One region of the Phyllobacterium sp. SL163 genome, then DNA from elsewhere that is predicted to be linked to it. Evidence: riboswitches for the same ligand, from Rfam matches in the RefSeq annotation. Region 1 holds a riboswitch; the other holds the start of a gene.
The links. Region 1 has a riboswitch for cobalamin ahead of ACP7B1_RS22505 (ribonucleoside-diphosphate reductase subunit alpha). Riboswitches for the same ligand answer to the same signal wherever they lie in the genome.
Positions count from the first base shown of each region.

Region 2: it holds a riboswitch for cobalamin, as region 1 does, so the genes downstream of both, ACP7B1_RS18960 (aromatic ring-hydroxylating oxygenase subunit alpha) here and ACP7B1_RS22505 (ribonucleoside-diphosphate reductase subunit alpha) in region 1, are expected to answer to the same signal.

Region 1 covers NZ_JAFCVE010000011.1:131,855-136,047, reverse strand. Annotated here, with positions in the region: gene ACP7B1_RS22505 (ribonucleoside-diphosphate reductase subunit alpha) at 1-2,056, opposite strand, end outside; cobalamin riboswitch at 2,165-2,375, opposite strand; gene ACP7B1_RS22500 (heme ABC transporter ATP-binding protein) at 2,426-3,217, opposite strand; gene ACP7B1_RS22495 (iron ABC transporter permease) at 3,220-4,193, opposite strand, start outside.
Region 2 covers NZ_JAFCVE010000008.1:217,720-221,912, reverse strand. Annotated here, with positions in the region: gene ACP7B1_RS18975 (fumarylacetoacetate hydrolase family protein) at 1-130, shown strand, start outside; gene ACP7B1_RS18970 (L-fuconate dehydratase) at 168-1,445, shown strand; partial or broken gene ACP7B1_RS18965 (DUF1868 domain-containing protein) at 1,526-2,236, shown strand; cobalamin riboswitch at 2,348-2,547, shown strand; gene ACP7B1_RS18960 (aromatic ring-hydroxylating oxygenase subunit alpha) at 2,673-3,917, shown strand; gene ACP7B1_RS18955 (hybrid-cluster NAD(P)-dependent oxidoreductase) at 3,925-4,193, shown strand, end outside.

The DNA of each region.
Region 1 (4,193 bases):
TGCTGATATCGGCAAAAGCCACGGCTTCGTTGGAGGCATAGGGAATACGCAATGCCTGCAACGCATCCTGGAAGCCCATCAAGCCGAGACCGACCGGACGGTGACGCAGGTTGGAATGGCGCGCTTCCGGGATGGTGTAGAAGTTGATGTCGATGACATTGTCGAGCATGCGCATGGCCGTTGCCACAGTGCGCGTCAGACGCTCAAGGTCGAGGCCTTCGGCTGCAATGTGATTGGCAAGGTTGATCGAGCCGAGGTTGCACACCGCAACTTCATCCTTCGATGTGTTGAGGGTAATCTCGGTGCACAGGTTCGACGAGTGCACCACGCCGACATGACCCTGCGGCGAGCGGATATTGCAGGGGTCCTTGAATGTGACCCATGGGTGGCCCGTCTCGAACAGCATCGTCAAAATCCGGCGCCAGAGATCCAGAGCCCGCACGGTGCGGAAGACACGGATTTCCCCGCGTGCAGCCTTGGCTTCATAAGCCTCGTAGGCAATTTTGAAGTCAGCGCCGTAGAGATCATGCAGATCCGGTGTCTCGTCGGGTGAGAACAGGGTCCATGGCTCGTCCTTTTCCACGCGGCTTATGAACAGATCAGGCACCCAGTTGGCCGTGTTCATGTCATGGGTGCGGCGGCGGTCGTCACCGGTATTCTTGCGCAGATCGAGAAACTCCTCGATGTCGACATGCCAAGTCTCGAGATAGGCGCAGACGGCGCCCTTGCGCTTGCCGCCCTGATTGACCGCGATGGCCGTATCGTTGGCCACTTTCAGGAACGGTACGACGCCCTGGCTTTCGCCGTTGGTTCCCTTGATATGGGCGCCAAGACCGCGCACGGGCGTCCAGTCATTGCCGAGACCGCCGGAATATTTTGCCAGAAGCGCGTTGTCCTTCACCGCCTTGAAGATGCCGTCGAGATCGTCGGCGACGGTGGTCAGGAAGCAGGAGGACAGTTGTGGGCGCAGCGTGCCCGAATTGAACAAGGTTGGAGTCGAAGCCATGAAGTCGAACGACGACAGCAGGTCGTAGAATTCGATGGCGCGCGCTTCCCGGTCGATCTCACGGGTGGCGAGGCCCATGGCAACGCGCATCAGGAAGGCCTGCGGCAATTCGAACCGGATACCGCGTGTCTGCTGGAGATAACGATCATACAAAGTCTGCAGGCCGAGATACTGGAACTGCAGGTCGCGTTCCGGCTTCAGGGCTGCTGATATTTTCCGCAGGTCGAAGCGGGCAAGTTCAGGATCGAGCAGTTCCGCTTCAATCCCAGCCTTCACATAGGCGGGGAAATAATCGGCATAGCGCTCCGCCATTTCATGCTGGGTCGCCTGTTCGGGCCTGCCGAAGACAAAGCTCAAGGCTTCGCGGCGCAGCTTGTCCAGAAGCAGCCGGGCAGTGACAAAGGAATAGTTCGGTTCGGTTTCAACGAGTGTGCGTGCAGCCAGAATGGGCGCAAGCGACAGTTCGTCGAGGGTGATACCGTCATAGAGATTGCGCTGGGTTTCGCTGAGGATCGGCGTGGCGCTGACCCCGTCAAGTCCTTCGCAGGCTTCATCGATGATTCGGGCGAGGCGCGCCGCATCGAGCGGTGCCCTGGTCCCATCAAGCAGGGTGACGCTGAGGGACGGGCCGGTTTCGGCCACGGGTTCCACCAGCTTCGCCCGTTCTCGCGCGCGTTCTTCCCGGTAGAGCACGTAAGCACGCGCAACCTTGTGGTTTTCGCTGCGCATGAGGGCAAGTTCGACCTGGTCCTGCACGTCTTCAATGTGAAACAGACGGCCTTCGCTGCTGCGGCGCTTCAATGTTGTCACGATGTCGGCGGTCAAGCCTTCGACGACATCATGCACACGGCGCGAACCGGCAGCGACATTGCCTTCGACGGCGAGGAAGGCTTTGGTGAGAGCAACGGTGATTTTCAGCGGATCGAACGGTGTGACCGAGCCATTGCGCCGAATGACGCGGTAGCCGGGCTCGCTGGATGATGGCTGCAGTTCGGCAGGACGAACCGGCGACTGACCGTCGGCGCGGGTGGTTTGAAGAGAAAGAGACATATGCTTATACCCCAAATGTTGGGGGCAAAGGTCGAGCGCACGCGTGCAAGAATCCGGTCAGCTTGCGGCCGACCATTGCAAGCGACACACCGGGACACCCCGCCCGTGGACGTTCATCATGTCATGGCAGGTCTCCTGGCTCACAGGTCGGCGCTGGTGTCGGCCTTCCCGAAGCTGGGCTTCAGTGGCATTGTCGACAACAACTCGCTGTTTACAGTTGCGGGGGCAGCGCCGGCATCAATGTCCAGGACATTTCACCGGCTTCCCTCTTAGCTCCCGGTCTTGCGACTCGGAGAGAACCATAACATCTATATTTAGTATCAATTCGCCATTTTTAGTCAATAGGTAGATGGCGACAGCTTCGCATGCTCAGAGCACTGCGGATTGCGGCAAGACGAACGGCACGGATTTTCCGGGCAGCCCGCCGACCTTGAGCGCACATTCATAGACGCGCAGGATGCGGTCATCGGTCAAGACTTCCATGGGGGTACCCACAGAATCGGCCCTTCCCCTGTGCATGACCACGACGCGGTCGGCAAACATGGAGGTCAGGTTGAGATCATGCAGGATCGCGATGACCCCGCCACCGCGATCGGCAAAATCGCGGGCAATCTGCATGATGATCAGCTGATGTTTGATATCGAGGCTTGACACCGGCTCATCAAGAAAGAGAAAGCGGGGCTGGCCGTCCAGCACCGGCTGCCAGACCTGGCAGAGGACGCGCGCCAGTTGCACCCGCTGCTGCTCGCCGCCAGAGAGTTCCTGATAGAACCGCCCGCCGAAACCCGCGAGGTCAACGTGCTCAAGCGCTTCATCGGGCAGTGTGTCCACGTTGTGGCGCGAAGCACCGGAGCGACCGCTGGTCATGCCCAGCTTGACGATCTCACGCACGGTAAACGGGAAGGACAGTGAGGTGGATTGCGGCAGGATCGCCCGCATGGTTGCCATCTGCCAGAGCTTCAGCCGGTTGATCGGCGTGCCGTTGATGCTGATGACGCCCTCATGCGGCAGATCACCGGAGAGTGCACGCATCAGGGTCGTTTTGCCTGACCCATTGGGTCCGACGATAACTGTGAATGCGCCTGCCTCAGCATCAAAGGATATGTTCTCGACGATTCTGTTTCGGCCGAGGGACACGGAGACATTGGAAACACGGATCATGATCAGAGGTCCAGAATGCCGCGGCGACGCAGCAATATCCACAGGAAGAAGGGTGCGCCAACGGCTGCCGTGACGATGCCAATCGGCAGTTCCGATGGCGCAACAATCGTTCGGCTGACCGCATCGGCAATCAGAAGGAGGCAGGCGCCAAGGAGAGCGGCGGCCGGCAGGAGATAGCGATGATCGGGGCCGATCACGAGGCGCAGCAGATGCGGAACGACGACGCCGACAAAGCCGATGCCACCGCTCACCGCAACCGATGCGCCGGTGGCGGCAGCGACGGTGACAATGGCGATGCGTTTGAAGCGCTGTACCGGAATGCCGAGATGGCTCGCCGATGCTTCCCCGAGGGCGAGCCCGTTGAGGCCGCGGGCGAGGAATGGTGAAATGACGAGGGCGAGCGCAATGAGCGGGCCTGATGCGGCGATCTTGACCCAATTGGCTCCCGCCAGCGATCCCAGCCCCCAGAATGTCAGGTCGCGCAACTGTTTGTCGTCGGCGACATAGACCAGGACACCGATATAGGCGGCGGCCATGGCGCCGAGCGCAATACCGGCGAGCAGCATCGTGGCGATGGACGTTTGCCCGCGCCGCGTCGCGACGTGGTAGAGGATGAGCGTGAAGATGAGGGCGCCGAAGAAAGCGGCGAGCGGCAAGGCATAGAGACTGAACAGAGCGATCACCGGGGCGAGGAAGGTTCCGCCGAGAACGATGATGCTGACCGCGCCAAGCCCGGCGCCCGCCGAGACGCCGACAATGCCGGGGTCAGCCAGCGGATTGCGGAACAATCCCTGCATGACTGCACCCGATACGGCAAGGGACGCGCCGATCAGCGCGCCGAGAATGACGCGGGGCAAGCGGATATCGTAAATGATGATGCGATCACGGACGGAGAGCGCATTGTCCGTGATATCGGATCCGGCAATCAGGGACTTCACGACGGAGAGGACCGATGCATCGGATGCACCAAAGGCGA
Region 2 (4,193 bases), on a different contig from region 1:
CTCGACCGGGACGCCGCCCGGCGTCGGCATGGGCATGAAGCCGCCGCGCTACCTCAAGGCAGGTGACGTGATCGAGCTCGGCATTGACGGTCTTGGCACCCAGAAACAGGTGGCACGCGCCGACGTCTGACGCGTGCTGACCCGCAACATTATTCAAGAGGCATATTGTGACCCGCATTACCGATCTTCGCGTCTTCGACGTCCGCTTTCCCACCTCGCAGAGTCTGGATGGATCGGACGCCATGAACCCGGACCCGGATTATTCCGCCGCCTATGTCATCCTCGATACGGACAACAAGGCTTTGTCCGGCCATGGGCTGACCTTCACCATCGGTCGCGGCAATGAAATCTGCTGCCTGGCGATTGAAGCGATGAAGCATCTCGTCGTCGGGCTGGAACTGGACTGGGTGAAGGAAAATCCCGGCCGTTTCTGGCATTTCATCACCGGCGACAGCCAGTTGCGCTGGATCGGGCCCGACAAGGGCGCGATGCATCTGGCGACGGGTGCGGTGGTCAATGCGGTCTGGGACTTGCTTGCCAAGGAGGCGGGAAAGCCGGTCTGGCAGCTGGTCGGCGAAATGACGCCGGAAGAAATCGTCGATATCGTCGACTTCCGCTACCTGACCGACGTGCTGACGCGCGAGGAGGCGCTCGCCATCCTGCGCAAGGCGGAGAACGGCAAGAAGGAGCGGATCGCCACGCTGCAGGCGGAAGGCTATCCCTGCTACACCACATCGGCAGGCTGGCTCGGCTATTCCGATGAAAAGCTGCGCCGCCTCTGCCAGGAAGCCGTTGATGCCGGTTTCAACCACATCAAGATGAAGGTCGGCCGCGATCTTGAAGACGATATCCGCCGCCTGACCATTGCCCGTGAGGTCATCGGGCCGGACCGTATCCTGATGATCGATGCCAATCAGGTCTGGGAAGTGGGCGAGGCCATCGATTGGGTCAACAAGCTTGCCTTCGTCAAGCCGTTCTTCATCGAAGAGCCGACCAGCCCGGATGACGTGGCGGGCCACCGCAAGATCCGGCAGGCAATCAAGCCGGTGAAGGTCGCGACCGGCGAGATGTGCCAGAACCGCATCATGTTCAAGCAGTTCATCGCCGAAGGCGCCATCGACGTGGTGCAGATCGATTCGTGCCGCATGGGCGGTCTGAACGAAGTGCTCGCCGTGCTGCTGATTGCCGCCAAATATGAGCTTCCTGTCTGGCCGCATGCGGGCGGTGTCGGCCTGTGCGAATATGTGCAGCATCTGTCGATGATCGACTATATCGCCGTGTCGGGGACGAAGGAGGGCCGGGTGATCGAATATGTCGACCATCTGCACGAACATTTTGTCGATCCCTGCCATATCCGGGATGCCGCCTATATGCCACCGTCGCTGCCGGGTTTCTCGATTGAAATGAAACAGGCGTCGATCAAGGAATATCTCCACCGGCCATAGGAAAAGGGGCGGGGCTTCATCAGTCTGACAAAGAGCTGTCCTATGGCGATTGCATTGTCTTTTCTCGTCACGGGGTTCCCATGCTCGATCTGATCAAGCCTTCGCTTGCCCGCTTTGCCGCCAGCCTGCACCCGGAACCACCGGTGCATCTTGGCCGGCGCTACAACAGCGCGGGCGTCTTTCAGCCGGAACCTGGCAATACGGTGGTCTGCCATCTCGTGAAGGGGTCCGAGTCGGAAGGCTCGGTCATTGCCGTGCGCGACCGGATGCTGGCGATGCCCGATGCCGGGCAACTGGCCTTTACCCCCGTCTCCAGCCTGCACATGACGCTGTTTCAGGGCATTATCGAATATCGCCGCCGCCCGTCCTATTGACCGGATGATGTTCCATTGGAGACAAGCATCGACGACATGACGCGGCTTTATGTGGATCGCCTGCGGGATTTCGAGGGATGCGGGCCGTTCAACGTGGAGGTGATCGATGTCACGCCGGCAGGTCTGACCGTGGCGGGCGCCAGTGAATATGACGAGCGCATCATGCGCGCCTGGCGCGATGAACTGGCCGTGCCGTTCGGTTACCGGCATCCTGATCACGACACCTATGTCTTCCACATCACGCTGGCCTATCCGATCGCGCGGTTCCCGGATGAAAGGCTCGGGGCCTGGCAGGAACTTCTGGATGATTGCCTAGCATTCATCCGGCGTGAATCGCCGGTCATTGCGTTGAATGCGCCCGCATTGTGCAGTTTTGTCGATATGAATCATTTCGAGGAACTGGTGGTTCTGGATTGAACCAGAGGCCGTTTGATCGCCAATCTGCGACATAGTGTACACGCGCCCGGCGTGTCGTCTTACGTAAATGCGATGTCGTTTCCGCACCTATTCTTTTTGGGTGCCGGATGCTTTTATCGGGGCACTTGAGGTGCCGCTTTTCTAGGGAAGCGGAGAATTGGGAAGCCGGTCGGAAACCCGGCGCTGCCCCCGCAACGGTAGTGGAGTGAAACACGGCATAACAGCCACTGGGTCACAACCCCGGGAAGGCGTCGTGACAGCCGATACGGCAACTCCAGAGCCCGGAAACCAGCCTCGGTACTGAAAACCGACTGATCGCGGTGGGCGATCAAGGAGCATGATTCTGTGCGGGCACCAGCCGGTGGCTGGCCGTGCAGGCGTTCTTCCTCCGTCACCACCAGTCAGTTCTTTCGCAACATCGAGGCGAGGACACGACATGGATATACGCAACGAACTGCTCCGGAACCTGAGAAACCGGAAACCCGGCTACGGCCTTGAACAGTCTTTCTATTCCGATCCGGATTATTTCCGGCTGGATATGGAGAACATCTTTTATCGCGACTGGCTGTTCATCGGCCATGATTGCGAAGTCGCCAAGCCCGGCAACTTCTTCACGGTGCAGGTCGGCGACTATCCCGTGGTCATCGTGCGCGACCGCCAGGGCCAGATCCGGGCTTTTCACAATTCCTGCCGCCATCGCGGCTCGCGCGTCTGCTCGGCTGAGCGCGGCACGTCGGCCAAGCTCGTCTGCCCCTATCACCAGTGGACCTACGAGCTTGACGGGCGCCTGCTGTTCGCCCGCCAGATGGGCGATGATTTCGACGCCAGCCAGCACAGCCTGAAGCCGGTGCAGTGCGAAAGCGTCGGCGGTTACATCTTCATCTGCCTGGCGCAGAATCCTGTCGATTTCAGCGCGACGCGCGCACTGATCGAACCCTATCTCGCGCCGCACCACCTCACCGAAACCAAGGTGGCCTATCAGAGCACCATCGTCGAAAAGGGCAACTGGAAGCTGGTCTGGGAAAACAACCGCGAGTGCTATCACTGCGTGGCCAATCATCCCGAGCTGTGCAAGACTTTCCCGGAAGCGCCGAGCGTAAGCGGTGTCCAGGGCGCCGCCGACGATCCGGAGATTGCCGCGCACTGGCAGCGCTGCGAAGCGGCAGGCCTGCCCAGCATTTTCCGCATGTCCGATGACGGCCAGTACCGCGCCACCCGTGTGCCGCTGCTGCGCGATGCGGAAAGCTACACGATGAGCGGGCGCCGCGCCGTCGGCCGGCAGCTCAGCGACAGCGTCAACGAGAAGCAGATCGGCTCGCTGCTGCTGTTCCATTACCCGACCACCTGGAACCATATCCTCGGCGACCATGCCATTTCCTTCCGTGTGCTGCCGCTCGGCCCGGATGAAACGCAGGTCACCACCAAATGGCTGGTGCACAAGGATGCGGTCGAGGGCGTGGATTACACCATCGAGGAACTGACGCATGTCTGGCTCGAGACCAATGACCAGGACCGCCGGATCGTCGAGGAAAATGCCTTCGGCATCCGCTCGCCCGCCTATGAGCCCGGACCCTATTCGCCCGAGCATGAAGGCGGCGTGCTGCAATTCCTCGAATGGTACTGCAGGTTCATGGAAGAGCGTCTCTCCGGCGGCGATACGCGGCTCAGCAAGGTAGCATAGGTACACAATGAACATGGGCGTTCCTCAGTCTTACCCGCACCTTGACCAGATGCAGCCATGGAATGACCGGCTGCATCTGCTGGAGTGTCTGTCGATCATCGAGGAAGCGCCGAATGTGAAGACCTTCACATTCCGTTCCGACAACCAGAACTGGTTCCGCTACGAGCCGGGCCAGTTCATGACCTTCGAGCTGCCGGTGCAGCCCGAAGCCGTCCTGCGCACCTATACGCTCTCCTCCAGCCCGTCACGGCCCTTCACCATCGCCGTGACGGTCAA